DNA from 3 places in the Streptomyces sp. NPDC056347 genome. Region 3 is predicted to be linked to each of the others. Evidence: riboswitches for the same ligand, from Rfam matches in the RefSeq annotation. Region 3 holds a riboswitch; each other region holds the start of a gene.

Region 1 (4,658 bases), on a different contig from region 3:
GTCCCGCACGTCACGGGCATTCCGGGACTCGGCCGGAGCACTGCGCACTGCATGCGAGAATGGTCTAGACAACTGTTGATTCGTGAAGGGCAGAACCATGGCTGAGCGCCGCGTCAACGTCGGTTGGGCCGAGGGCCTGCACGCCCGCCCCGCTTCCATCTTCGTCCGAGCCGCCACGGCGTCCGGCGTCCCCGTGACGATCGCCAGGACCGACGGCACGCCGGTGAACGCCGCGTCCATGCTCGCGGTCCTCGGCCTCGGCGCGCAGGGCGGCGAGGAGATCGTGCTCGCTTCCGAGGCGGACAACTCCGAAGCCGCTCTGGACCGTCTGGCGAAGCTGGTCGCCGAGGGGCTCGAGGAGCTTCCGGAGACCGTCTGAGGCGTTTTCACCGACGTTTTCAATGATGCTTTCAGCGAGAGAGCCGCGGCACCGTAAAAACGGATCCGCGGCTTTTTCGTGTCCGAGCGATTCCATCGGAATGTAATACGCCGCAAGAAATCACATCGACCGGCCGGGCCGAAGCACATCTCTTTTGTACGACACCGTTGTTAATTACGGGTACCAGCGGTGTTTACGGAATGTTGCGAGCCCCTCACCGGGCCTCCGGCACGGGGGCGCGGGGGTCCGGGACGCAGTCGGTGCGCGGCCGCGGCCCGCTCCGCGTGATGGGCGGCCAGCGCCCTGGCACGGTCGGCGTCGCCGCGCGCCACCGCGTCCACGATGGCCCCGCGCTCGGCCCAGGAATCCGCCGGACGGGCCGGCCGCTCGACCACGTACATCCAGGCGATCTTGTGCCGCAACTGGCCGAGCAGGGCGATCAGGCCGGGGCTGCCGGAGGCCTGCGCCAGCGTCTCGTGGAACCATCCGCCCAGTGGGCGCAGGTCCTCGGTCTCGCCCCGCAGTGCCCGGTCGCGGCCGAGGCGGACGAGGCCGCGCAGCACCTTGAGGTGGGCCTCGGTGCGGCGCTGCGCGGCGCGGGCGGCGCCCAGCGGCTCCAGCAGCGTCCGGGCCTCCAGGAGGTCGGCCGCCTCCAGGTCGGTGGGCTCGGCCACGCAGGCGCCCGCGTGTCTGCGGGTGACGACGAAGCCCTCGGGCTCCAGGGTGCGCAGCGCTTCACGGACCGGGACGCGGGAGACCCCGTACCGGCGGGCCAGCACCTCCTCCGTGAGACGGCTGCCGCGCGCGAAGACACCGGAGACGATGTCGTCACGGATCGCCGTGCTTACCGAATGCGCGGGAATGCGCATGCCCGAACCTCCGCCTCAGTACCCGCGAGAACGCGGTCGCCCGAAACCTGTTCCGTGACTCTATTGCAATGCGTCGGAATTTCCGATGCCGGGCAGGAATTCACGAATGACTTCCGGCCGCGGAAGGGCCCGGCGAAATCCGGGGGCGGTCCATCGAAGGGCTGCCGCCCACGCCGTGCGGCGGACATGCCGAAGGCCCCGGACACGGGGTCCGGGGCCTTCGGCGGATGCAGCGCGGAGCGCCCGTCAGACGGCGGCTCCGTGGGCGCGCAGATACGCGACCGGGTCCAGGTCGGAGCCGTACGACGGCGTCGTGCGGGCCTCGAAGTGGAGGTGCGGGCCGGTGGAGTTGCCGGTCGAGCCGGAGAGGCCGATCTGCTGCCCTTCGGCGACGCTCTGTCCGATCGAGACGCCGATGGAGGAGAGGTGGCCGTACTGCGTGTACGTGCCGTCCGTCATCCGGAGCACGATGTTGTTGCCGTACGCGCCGCCCCAGCCGGCCTCGACGACCGTACCGGCGCCCACGGCGACGACGGAGCTGCCGGACACCGCGTGGAAGTCGACGCCGGAGTGGCTGCCGGAGGACCAGAGCGAGCCGCCGGACTTGTAGCCGGTGGTGACGTACGAACCGGCGACGGGGAGGCGGAAAGCGCCCAGCCCGGTGCGCTCGGCGGACCGGGCGACGCGGGTCGTCCCGGCGCGGGACTCGGTCGCGCGCTCCGCCGCGACCCTGGCCTCGGCCTTCTTCTTGGCCTCGGCCCTGGCTTTCGCCTTGGCCTTGGCCTTGACCTTGGCCGCGGTGTCGGCCTGGTGCCGCTGTGCGTCGGCCTGGGCTCCGATCCGCTCGGCGAGGGTCTCGTCGATGGTGAGGACCTGGGTGAGGCCGGTGTCCTCGACGGCGGCGGACTCGGAGTCCGCGGCGACGGCGGGGGCGGCCAGACCGCCGATGACGCCGGTGGTGGCCAGGGTCGCGACGCCGACGGCCTTCGCGCCCCTGCGCGTCAGTCGGTTCGGGGCACGGTGCTTCCCGGTGGCACGGGTGAACGCCATGGAGTGGCTGATCCTTTCCTTCCTTCTCGCCTACCGGGTTAGCTGACGGGTTCGGAGCAGGAAGGTCTCCTACGGGCACCCCGGCCCCATGGGGCTCAGGCGTCCGATTCACCCCAGGGACTGCGTGGGTCCCCGGCTCCCCGGGCTCGCGCCGGACGGGGACTCGGCGATGACTGTCCGGTACGTCACGGATGCGGCATACGAGTGCGAACAGTCGAGCCGACGCTAAACGGGGTTGCTTTCATCCGCCAAACGGACAGGCCGTTTTGTAGCGCATCCCACAGGGCAGACGGGCAACCTCCCAACAGAACGGACAAAAGGGGCGACCCTCACGAGATCTCGCTCGTGCGGGTCGCCCCTTTGCCCCACTGTGCACCGATCGGCGCGGTCCGTGTTCGGTCTCACCGGTACCGACCGGCCAACCGGCCGTTCAGCCGGTCAGCCGGTGACCACCGACACCTCTCCGATGCCCAGGGCCCGGACGGGCTCCGCGATCCGGGCCGCATCGCCGACCAGGACCGTGACCAGCCGGTCGACCGGGAAGGCGTTGACGACCGCCGCGGTCGCCTCGACCGTGCCGGTCTCCGCGAGACGGGCGTACAGCTGCGCCTGGTAGTCGTCCGGCAGGTGCTGCTCGACCTGGTCGGCGAGGGTGCCCGCGACGGAGGCCGCCGTCTCGAACTTCAGCGGCGCGACGCCCACCAGGTTCTGCACCGCCGTCTCGCGCTCCTCGTCGGTGAGGCCCTCGGCCGCCAGCGTCCGCAGCACCGTCCACAGGTCCCTCAGCGCCGGTTCGGTGGACTCGGTGTCCACCGAACCGCTGATCGCCAGCATCGCGGCACCGGTGGCGCCCGACGCCGAGTCCGGAGCCGTCGAGCGCAGCACCTGGGCGAAGGCCCGCACGCCGTACGTGTAGCCCTTCTCCTCGCGCAGCACCCGGTCGAGCCGGGAGGTGAGCGTGCCGCCCAGGCAGTAGGTGCCGAGCACCTGGGCCGGCCACACGCTGTCGTGGCGGTCGGCGCCGATCCGGCCGATCAGCAGCTGGGTCTGCACCGCGCCGGGCCGGTCGACGATCACCACCCGGCCGGTGTCGTCGGCCGTGATCGGCGGTACGGGGCGGGACTCGGCGGCCTCGCCCGACCAGTCGCCCAGGGTGTCGGCGAGCAGGGCGTCCAGGTCGATGCCGGTGAGGTCGCCGACGACCACGGCGGTCGCGGTCGACGGCCGGACGTGGGCCTCGAAGAAGGCGCGCACGGCGGCCGCGTCGATCCGCCCCACCGTCTCCTCGGTGCCCTGGCGCGGACGCGACATCCGCGCCTCGGCCGGGAAGAGCTCCTTGGAGAGCTGCTTGGCGGCGCGCCGGGCCGGGTTGGCCTGCTCGTGCGGGATCTCGTCGAGCCGGTTGCGCACCAGCCGCTCGACCTCGCTGTCGGCGAAGGCGGGCGCCCGCAGCGCCTCGGCGACCAGCCCGAGCGCCTTGGCCAGCCGGGAGGCCGGGACTTCCAGGGAGACCCGGACGCCGGGGTGGTCGGCGTGTGCGTCGAGCGTGGCGCCGCAGCGCTCCAGCTCGGCGGCGAACTCCTCCGCGGTGCGCTTGTCGGTGCCCTCTGACAGCGCCCGCGACATGATCGTGGCCACGCCGTCGAGGCCCTCGGGCTCGGCGTCCAGCGGGGCGTCGAGGAAGATCTCGACCGCCACGACCTGCTGGCCGGGACGGTGGCAGCGGAGCACCGTGAGGCCATTGGGCAGGGCGCCGCGCTCCGGGGCGGGGAAGGCCCAGGGACGAGCGGTGCCGGGGGCCGGCTGCGGGTGGAACTGCATCGAAACTCCAGTCGCGGCGTCGGTCACTTGCCCGCTCCTTCCTGCGCGTCGGTGTCGTCGGCGTCGGTCGCGTCGGCGTCCGCGGACTCGGCCGCCTCGACCGGCTCGTAGACCAGCACCGCGCGGTTGTCGGGGCGCAGCCGGGCCTTGGCGATCGCCTGGACCTCCTCCGCGGTGACGTCGAGCACCCGGTGCACGGCGGTCAGGGCGAGCTGCGGGTCACCGAACAGCACCGCGAACCGGCAGAGTTCGTCGGCGCGCCCGGCGACCGTACCGAGCCGGTCCAGCCATTCGCGCTCCAACTGGGCCTGCGCTCGCTCCATTTCCTCGGGCGTCGGGCCCTCGGCGGCGAACCGGGCGAGCTCCTCGTCGACCGCGGCCTCGATCTCGGGAACCTCCACACCGCCGGACGTCTTCACGTCCAGCCAGCCGAGCGAGGGTGCCCCGGCCAGCCGCAGCAGCCCGAAACCGGCCGCCACCGCCGTACGGTCGCGCCGGACCAGGCGGTTGTGGAGCCGCGAGGACTCGCCGCCGCCGAG
Region 2 (4,658 bases), on a different contig from region 3:
AGCGTGCGGGCGTGGGTCTGGACCTCGGCGTCCATGGGCATGTCGGGTTGTCCTCGGGCCGGTTGCTCGACGGAGGGCCGCCGCGACGGCGGACGGCCCGGACCGGCGTCGGGAGCCTATGCCACCCGGGTGGCTCCCGCGAAGGGCATCTGGTCGATCGGGGCGACCCGGACCGGTGCGCCGGGGCGCGGGGCGTGGATCATCTGCCCGTTGCCGATGTAGAGCCCGACGTGGCTGATGCCGGAGAAGAAGAACACCAGGTCCCCGGGGGCGAGTTCGGACCGGCTCACCCGCCGTCCGGCATTGATCTGGGTGTACGTGGTCCGGGGCAGCGAGACCCCGGCGGAGCGCCAGGCGGCCTGGGTGAGCCCGGAGCAGTCGAAGGAGGAGGGGCCGGTGGCGCCCCACACGTACGGCTTGCCGAGCGCCCCGTACGCGAAGGCGACGGCCGCGGCGGCGCGCCCGCTGGGTGCCTGGACGGAGCCGCGCGGCAGGGAGCGGGACGCGCGGGCGGCCGAGCCCTGATCCGTGTTCTCGTACGAGGTGCGCTCGGCCGGGGTCAGCCGGTCGAGGAGACGGCGGGCCTCGGTCAGGCGGGTCGTGATCGCCGCCTTGCTCTTCCTCAGCTCCGTCCGGCGGGCGGTCAGGTCGGCGAGCTGCCCCTTGGCCTGGGCGCGCAGCGTGGCGATCCGGGCGACCTGCTGCCGGACCCGGTCGAGCGCGACGGACTGGCGGTCCGCGACCCGGTCCAGGTACGAGGCCCGCTCCAGGTACTGGTCGGGGTCGGAGGAGAGCGCCAGCTGCACGGAGGGGCCGAGGCCGCTGGTGCGGTACTGCGCGGCGGCGAAGGACCCCAGCTCCTGGCGGGAGGCGTTGAGGCGCTCGGTGCGGCGGGCGGCCTCGTCGCGCAGCGCGTCCAGGGCATGCTCCGCGGCGGCGGCCTTCTCCTTCGCCCCGTTGTACCGCTCGGTGGCGATCTCCGCCTGGTGGTAGAGCCGGTCCACCTCGGACTTGACCTGGGCGGGGGTGCGTCGCGGTTCGGCGTGGGCCGCGGAGCCGGGCAGCGCGGCGGCGGTGGCGGCGCCGGTGAGGGCGAGGGTCGCCGCGGTGCGGGCAGCAGGGCCGGTGTACAGGCGCTGCTTGGGTTTTCGATGCGCTGCCACGGGGGCGTGCGTCCTTCCTGACGACTGCCCGACGGGAGTTGCCGACGGGCCCGCCGGTACGTTCGGCGGAGTGGCCGGTCTCCGTTGACGTCGGTCGCCCGGTCCGTCAGTGACGCTAGACCCGGGACACGGGCCGGAGTCGTAATGACGCTTATTGCTCGGTTTTGGCGTGGCAACGCCGACGATTGATCGGGAAAATTACGTCAGAGTGCCGCAATTGGTACAGGTGCGAGTGAAGTGGCACGAGGGCATGTTTGCCCCGTGAAGGTGGACCTGCCTGCCGGGGGGTGATATGGCCACGGCTAGGCTGCGGCCTCATGGACGTACTCATACATGTCTTCGTCGCCCTGCACATCGTCGGCATCGCCTCCCTGCTGGGCGGATTCCTGACCCAGATGAAGTCGATGGGCGCGGGCACGGCCCGGTTCGTCCCGGCGATGCTGCACGGTGCGCTGACCATGCTGGTCACCGGTGTCGCGCTGGTCGGGATGAACGAGGCCGACGGCGGTCACGTGAACAACATCAAGATCGGCGTGAAGCTGCTGGTCCTGATCGTGGTCCTGGCGCTCGTCTACATCAAGCGGGACGAGGAGAAGGTCGACAAGGGCGCCTTCGCGGCGGTCGGCGGGCTGACGCTCGTCAACATCTTCATCGCCACGCTCTGGACCTGATGCCGTTCCCGGCTGCCGGACGGGTCCGGCAGCCGGTACGCGGTACGCGGTCCGCGCGTGCCCGCCGCCGGCTACGCGGGGCGCACGCTGCCGTAGATCGGCATGTAGTAGATCGACTCCTCGCGCACGTTCGCCCCGGGCTTCGGCGCGTGGATCATCATCCCGTCGCCCTTGTAGATGCCGACGTGGCTGATGTCGTCGTAGAAGAAGACCAGGTCACCGGGGCGCAGGTCCGCCGTGGCGACCCGGGTGCCGATCTTGACCTGGTCCCAGGTGGTGCGCGGGATGTCGACGCCCGCGGCCTTCCAGGCGGCCTGGGTCAGCCCGGAGCAGTCGTACGAGGCCGGGCCCGTCGCGCCCCACACGTACGGCTTGCCTATCTGGGCCCGGGCGAAGGCGAGGACCTGCTCGGCCTTGGTCCCGGTGCTGGTGCCGCCGTCCGTGCCGGTACCGGTGCCGGTTCCCGCGTCCGTTCCCGTACCCGTACCGCCGGATTTCTTCGCGTCCCGCGCGGCGGCCTGCTGCTTCGCCAGCTCCTCGGCCTTGCGCCGGGCCTCCGCCTCTTTCTTCCGCTCGATCTCCGCGAGCCGCGCCTTCTCCTCGGCGGTCAGCTTCGAGAGCAGCGTGCGCGCCTCGGACAGCTTCGTCCGCACGTCCTGCTTGCTGGTGCGCAGCGACGCCTGGGCCGTCGTCAGCGTCTCCAGGCTCCGTACCGCCTCGGACCGCTTCTTCGCGGTCCTCTCCTGCTGGACGCGGAAGTCCGTGACCGCCTTCTGCTGGCGGCTGGTCATCCGCTCCATGAGCTGGCTCTGGTCGAAGTACGACTGCGGGTCGTCGGCCAGGAAGAACGTGGCGGTCGGCGCGACGGAGCCGTTGCGGTACTGCGCGGCCGCGAAGGCGCCCAGCGTCCTGCGGGCGTCGTTGAGCCTGTCGGCCCGCTCGGCGACGTCCTCCAGCAGGCCCTCGACCTCGGCCCGCTGGGCGGCGGTCGCCTCCTTCGCCCGGTTGTACCGCTGGGTCGCGGTGCCCGCCTGCCGGTAGAGATCGTCGACCTTCTTCTGTACGTCCTCGACGCTCGGCCTCGGGTCGGGCGCGGCCACCGCGCTCTGCGTGGAGAGCAGTGTCACGGACGCCAGGGCCGCGGTGGTGAGCCCGACGGCCGGTGCGGTGGAGCGCACCCGGGTACGGGGCTTGCGGTGCGATGCCAAGACGGCATCTCCTTCCGTGGACCGCCTACCGGGTTAGCTGTCGGGTTCGGGCGAACGGAAGGCGCCCTACGGTCCAGATGTGGGGGAAGGACCGATTCACCCCGGTACTGCGTCCGGGTCCCCGGCTCCGGACTCCCGCGAAGGCAGCCCGGATTCGGCGCGGGCGCCCGCTCGGCGTGGTTCGCCGCAAGGGGGTCGGGCCGCCCGGTCGAGCACGCTAGCCAACCCGTGGTGCCGCTGGGAAGGTTGATGTTCGAAATGCCCGATACATTTTCGTGACCTGCGCGAAGGCGGCAAAGGCGCTCACCCACCGTGGACCGCCGCTCCCGCTCCGTACCGTCCCGGCGAACGCCCACCGGGGGACAGGGGGCAGCCCGTAGACTCGACAAGCGATGAGCAGCCTCTTTGACGACAGTTTCCTGGCCGGCCTCCAGCACTCGGAGGAACAGCCCCCGCCGCCCCCCGAGGACGCCGCACCCGAGGAGGTGCCGGAGGGTCTGTTCGAGGGCGTGTTCGACGGCCCGCCGCCCAGGGACGCCTACTACCGCGACGGCGCCCCCCGCCCCGTCATCGACCCCGCGGCGCTCCTCGACGGGCTCAACACCGAGCAGCGCGCCGCCGTCGTCCACGCGGGCTCCCCGCTGCTCATCGTCGCCGGGGCCGGCTCGGGCAAGACCCGGGTGCTGACCCACCGGATCGCCCACCTCCTCGCCGAGCGCGGGGTGCACCCCGGTCAGATCCTGGCGATCACTTTCACCAACAAGGCCGCGGGCGAGATGAAGGAGCGCGTCGAGCAGCTCGTCGGACCGCGCGCCAACGCCATGTGGGTCATGACCTTCCACAGCGCGTGCGTACGCATCCTGCGCCGCGAGTCCAAGCGGCTCGGCTTCACCTCGTCGTTCTCGATCTACGACGCGGCCGACTCCAAGCGGCTGATGGCCCTGGTCTGCCGCGACCTCGACCTCGACCCGAAGCGCTTCCCGCCGAAGTCGTTCACGGCCAAGGTCTCCAACCTGAAGAACGAGCTGATCGACGAGGAGACCTTCGCCGGCCAGGCCGCCGACGGCTTCGAGAAGACCCTCGCCCAGGCGTACGCGATGTACCAGTCCCGGCTGCGCGAGGCCAACGCGCTGGACTTCGACGACATCATCATGACGACGGTCCACCTGCTCCAGGCGTTCCCCGACGTCGCCGAGCACTACCGCCGCCGCTTCCGGCACGTCCTGGTCGACGAGTACCAGGACACCAACCACGCCCAGTACACCCTGGTGCGCGAGCTGGTCGGCCCGGCGGGCGAGGGCGACGCCCCGGCCGAGCTGTGCGTCGTCGGTGACGCGGACCAGTCGATCTACGCCTTCCGCGGCGCGACCATCCGCAACATCCTCCAGTTCGAGGAGGACTACCCCGACGCGACGACGATCCTCCTGGAGCAGAACTACCGCTCCACCCAGACGATCCTCTCCGCCGCCAACGCCGTCATCGAACGCAACGAGAGCCGCCGGCCCAAGAACCTCTGGACGAACGCCGGCACCGGCACCCGGATCACCGGCTACGTCGCCGACACCGAGCACGACGAGGCGCAGTTCGTCGCCGACGAGATCGACCGGCTGACCGAC
Region 3 (4,658 bases):
ACAGCCGGGCCCGTACGCCCGGTCCGCCGCGTACCCGCACGGCCCGTCGTACACCGCGTACCCGCGGTACGGGCCGTACCCGCAGCAGTACAACGCGTACCAGCCGCCGTACGACCCGCATCCGCGGCACACGCCATAGGTCAGGCGGACGCCTCGGTGAGCTCGGCCAGCTCCTGCTCGGTCAGCGAGAGGTCGGCGACGGCCACCAGCGCGGGCAGCTGCTCGACCGTACGGGCCGAGGCGATCGGCGCGGCCACGGTCGGCCGGGAGGCCAGCCAGGCCAGCGCGACGGTCGCGACCTGCGCGTCGTGGGCCGCGGCCACCTTGTCCAGCGCCGCCAGGACCTTCTGCCCCCGCTCCGAGTCCCGGTACTGCGTCACTCTGCCGGCCCGCGCGCTCTCCACCTCGACGCCCGGGCGGTACTTGCCGGTGAGGAAGCCGGAGGCGAGGGCGAAGTACGGCACGGCGGCCAGTCCGGCACGGGCGGCCGTGTCCTGGAGCCCGCCCTCGTACGTGTCGCGGGAGACCAGGTTGTAGTGCGGCTGGAGGGCGACGTAGCGGGCCAGCCCCTCGCGCTCCGAGAAGTCCAGCGAGGCCTGGAGCCGCTCGGGGCTGATGTTGGAGGCGGCGATCTCCCGGACCTTGCCCTCCTTCACCAGCTCGTCCAGGGCCGTGATGATCTCCTCCACGGGGACGGACTCGTCGTCGAAGTGCGTGTAGTAGAGATCGATGCGGTCGGTTCCGAGCCTGCGCAGCGACGCCTCGGCCGCGGCCTTGATGTTGGCCGGGGAGAGCCCCTTGTAATCGGGGTGGGTGGAGACCTTGGTGGCGATGACGAGGTCGTCGCGGTCGGATCGGGAGGCGAGCCACTTCCCGATCACCGTCTCCGATTCCCCGCCCTTGTTGCCCGGAACCCAGGCGGAGTAGCCGTCGGCGGTGTCGACGAAGTTGCCCCCGGCCGCGGTGTACGCGTCCAGCACTGCGAACGACTGCGCCTCGTCGGCCGTCCAGCCGAAGACGTTGCCACCGAGTGCGAGCGGGAAGACCTGGAGACTCGAGGAGCCCAGCGGGCGTAGAGAAGTCATGAGTGGATCAACGAATCCCGGCGAGCCCGCTATTCCGCGATTCCGGGCGGGCCCGCTGTTCCGCCCGGCGCCCCGTCCGCCCCTTCCGCCGGGGCGGAGGCCGCCCGGAACAGAGCCGGCAGCCCTGACGTCGGGGGGAGCGTCAGGGCTGCCGGGGTTCACGGGCCGGGAAACCGGCCGGGCGAGCGATTCGGGGACCGGCTCAGGCAGTGGTGCCGGCGGGACGGCTCAGGGGGTGAGGCCCTTGCTCTGGAACCAGGCCATCGGGTCGATGCCCGAACCGTCGGCGGAGTGGACTTCCAGGTGGAGATGCGGGCCGGTCACGTTGCCGGTCGCGCCGACCCGGCCGATGACCTCGCCGGTGGTGACCTTCTGGCCCACGCTGACGCCGATCGAGGACTGGTGGCAGAACCACACCTCCGTACCGTCATCCAGCTTCAGCACCGTGCGGTAGCCGTACGAACCGGCCAGGCCCGCCGAGGTGATCGTGCCGCTGTGGACGGCCTTGATCGGGGTACCGGTCGGAGCGGCGAAGTCGAGGCCGGTGTGGTGGCCGGAGGACCACATCGAACCGGCCTGGCCGTAGGTCGAGGTGATCGTGTACGAGAAGGTCGGGAGGGAGTAGCTGGCGGCGAGCTTGGCGAGCCGTACGGCCTCCGCCTTCTTCTTGGCCTCTTCCTCCGCCTTCTTCTTCTCGGCGGCGGCCTTGGCCTCGGCCGCGTCCTGCTGCTTCTTCGCCTCGGCGGCCGCCTTCTCCGCGGCGGCCTTCTCCTCGGCGGCCTTGGCCTCGGCGGCGGCCGCGTCCTGCTGCTGCTCGGCCTGCTGGAGGATGCGGGCGCGCAGTGCTTCACCGGCGTCCGTGGTGCCCTGCTCGGCCTCGGCGGTGGTGATGCCCGCGGTGGTGAGCGGGGCGGCGGCGGTGGCGGCGGCGGCCTGGTCGGCCTCGGACTCGCCGGCGAACAGGGAGCCCACGCCGGGCAGGGACTTGGCGTCCGGGAGGTTGTCCGAGATCGCGTCGGGCACCGAGATGGAGACCGGGGGCTTGCCCTGCGCGGTGGCGATGCCGCCCGCGCCGACCGCCGCTATGACGCCGACACCCAGGACCGTGGAGCTGCGGGCGAGTCCCGTGCGCTGCTTGGCGACACGGTGCCTGCCGCGCACCGGGCGGACCGTCTCCTCCGTGGGGTTCCACTCGCTCCAGCCGCGCTCGGCCTCGGCGTTGCCCGCGTCGGAACGGAAGTCGGTGGCGAACGCGGCGGTGTGGTCGGCAGTGGCGAACTCGGCGGTGCGGTCGGCCCCATGGCCGGTGCCGTGACCAGTACCGAGATCACCGTGATCGCCGTGGAACCATGAAGGGGCTTCGGGGGCAGGCTTGTTGGACGCCACGGGGGCGCACTCCTTTCCTTCCTTCTCGCCTACCGGGTTAGCTGACGGGTTCGGAGCAGGAAGGTCTCCTACGGACTCCTCCGCCTCTCACGAGGCACAGGCGCCCGATTCACCCCATGTAGGTGGTTCCCCGGTTCCCTTGCGGGATTCGGCGCTCGCGCGCGGCGCCGCCCTTGACGACGGCTGGGACGACCGCGCTGCGTTATCGAACGTTAATAGACACCGGGGCTTCATTCCAAGCTGTTCCCACTGATCGTTCACGTCTTTGGCCTGGACTTTACCGGGCATATATGTATAAACAGGGCCACTTGATCGCCGCTCAGCCGTCAACTCGTTTCTGACGTTATGTCAAATGTTATGCGGAGCGGCGCCCTTCGACTACACACCGTGGTATCGCCTTTGGGGCCGCTCATTCCTTGTCCGCGCCCACGATCGGCACGGTCCGTCGCCGGTCCGGCTGCCCCTGCGCGGGACGCACCACCGCGAGCAGCGCCATGTCGTCGGTCGTCTCGCCACCGGTGTGCAGGCGCACGTCGTCGGTCAGCGCGGAGAGCAGCTCCTCCGGCCCGGGGAAGATCCGCCCGCTCAGCCGGGCCGCCGGGTCGTAGAAGACCCCTTCGGCGTTCCGGGCCTCGGAGAGGCCGTCCGTGTAGAGGAGCAGCGTCGCCCCGTCCGGCAGCTCCCACTCGTCCGTCCGCTCCTGCCACGTACCCAGCCCCATGCCGAGCGGCAGCGCGGGCACCGAGGGCCGCAGCACCTCCAGCGCCCCGTCCGGGTGCAGCAGAATCGGTTCGGGATGCCCGCGGTTGACGATCCGTACGCGGGACAGTCCGGCCGGGATCTCGGCCAGTACGGCGGTGATGAAGCCTTCGAGCACGTCGAGCCCGCCCCGTCGCGCCTCCTCCCGGGACAGCGCCCGCTCCAGCCGTCCCGCCACCTCCGCCAGGGACGACTCCTGTTCGGCCGCCTCGCGGAACGCCCCGATGACCACGGCCACCGTCTCCACGGCCCCCAGCCCCTTGCCCCGTACGTCCCCGACCACCATCCGCACCCCGTGCGGGGTGTCCGCCACGGCGAACAGGTCGCCGCCGACGTACTCGTCCGCCTGCGCGGCCTCGTACCGTGCCGCGACCTGCAGTCCGCCGATCCGGCCGGCCGGCTGGGGCACCACCGCGCGCATGGCCGTCTCCGCGATGAACCGCGCGGAGGCCAGCTGCTCGTTGCTCCGCCGCACCACCCCGTTGATCACGACCGCGAGGACCGAGACGGTGGCCAGGGTGAGCAGTTCGATCAGCGGCACCACCTCAGGCAGCGTGCTGCTGTACAGCCGCAGCAGGACGACCGCCAGCATCGAGGCGACGGCGGTACGGACGGTACTGGCGAGCGAGAAGAACGGGGCGGCGATCAGCGGCGCGGCCACGAAGAACGGAATGGCGGTGAAGGTCTCCGGGGTGAGCCCGTCGAAGAGCACCCCGCCGAGGATCATCAGCGCGGGCAGCTTGCGTACGAAGCTCCGGCCGCGGGCCCCGCCCCCGGCGTGCCGGCCGCGCCGCTTCTCCCGCTTCCACACCAGTGGTCTCCTGCCCGGTACGCACGCGGGCGCGGACGGCGCCGTGCCCCGCCCCCAGCCTCACCGGAGGGGGACCGGGCGGCGACTCCGCGTCGGCCGAAGGAGGTACGGGCGCAGCCCCGGGGAAAACGAATCGGGCCCGGCACGCTGTATGCGTACCGGGCCCGATTCCTTCAGTAGCGGGGACAGGATTTGAACCTGCGACCTCTGGGTTATGAGCCCAGCGAGCTACCGAGCTGCTCCACCCCGCGTCGGTAAACCCAACTCTACGCCATCCCGGACGCGCTTCTGACCACCCGGGCCATCGACCGGCATCGCACAGGCAAGAGGCGCACACATATATGCGGTGATATGACTGGTTTACCCCTGTTCATCACCGCGCAGAACGCGCGTCGGCCGAGGAGAGATCCGTGGACGACTACCCCATGCTCAACCTCTTCTGGACCATGCTGGTGTTCTTCCTCTGGATCATGTGGCTGTTCCTGCTGTTCAAGGTCATCACGGACATCTTCCGCAGCCACGACCTGGGCGGCTGGGGCAAGGGGGGCTGGCTGATCCTCTCCCTGCTGCTGCCCTACATCGGCGTACTGCTGTACGTGATCTTCCGGGGCGATTCC

What was found. Region 3 has a riboswitch for cyclic di-AMP ahead of ACFCV8_RS26135 (M23 family metallopeptidase). Riboswitches for the same ligand answer to the same signal wherever they lie in the genome.
Region 1: it holds a riboswitch for cyclic di-AMP, as region 3 does, so the genes downstream of both, ACFCV8_RS10260 (M23 family metallopeptidase) here and ACFCV8_RS26135 (M23 family metallopeptidase) in region 3, are expected to answer to the same signal.
Region 2: it holds a riboswitch for cyclic di-AMP, as region 3 does, so the genes downstream of both, ACFCV8_RS16515 (NlpC/P60 family protein) here and ACFCV8_RS26135 (M23 family metallopeptidase) in region 3, are expected to answer to the same signal.

What each region holds. Positions count from the first base shown of each region.
Region 1 covers NZ_JBHJQP010000030.1:25,868-30,525, reverse strand. Annotated here, with positions in the region: gene ACFCV8_RS10270 (HPr family phosphocarrier protein) at 98-379, shown strand; gene ACFCV8_RS10265 (GntR family transcriptional regulator) at 550-1,248, opposite strand; gene ACFCV8_RS10260 (M23 family metallopeptidase) at 1,495-2,298, opposite strand; cyclic di-AMP (ydaO/yuaA leader) riboswitch at 2,312-2,477, opposite strand; gene ACFCV8_RS10255 (M16 family metallopeptidase) at 2,737-4,119, opposite strand; gene ACFCV8_RS10250 (M16 family metallopeptidase) at 4,143-4,658, opposite strand, start outside.
Region 2 covers NZ_JBHJQP010000061.1:34,177-38,834, forward strand. Annotated here, with positions in the region: gene ACFCV8_RS16500 (GNAT family N-acetyltransferase) at 1-41, opposite strand, end outside; gene ACFCV8_RS16505 (NlpC/P60 family protein) at 117-1,163, opposite strand; gene ACFCV8_RS16510 (hypothetical protein) at 1,481-1,834, shown strand; gene ACFCV8_RS16515 (NlpC/P60 family protein) at 1,906-3,042, opposite strand; cyclic di-AMP (ydaO/yuaA leader) riboswitch at 3,049-3,212, opposite strand; gene pcrA (DNA helicase PcrA) at 3,435-4,658, shown strand, end outside.
Region 3 covers NZ_JBHJQP010000133.1:664-5,321, reverse strand. Annotated here, with positions in the region: gene ACFCV8_RS26145 (PrsW family glutamic-type intramembrane protease) at 1-139, shown strand, start outside; gene ACFCV8_RS26140 (aldo/keto reductase) at 141-1,085, opposite strand; gene ACFCV8_RS26135 (M23 family metallopeptidase) at 1,314-2,471, opposite strand; cyclic di-AMP (ydaO/yuaA leader) riboswitch at 2,483-2,635, opposite strand; gene ACFCV8_RS26130 (PP2C family protein-serine/threonine phosphatase) at 2,881-4,041, opposite strand; tRNA gene ACFCV8_RS26125 (tRNA-Met) at 4,219-4,292, opposite strand; gene ACFCV8_RS26120 (SHOCT domain-containing protein) at 4,452-4,658, shown strand, end outside.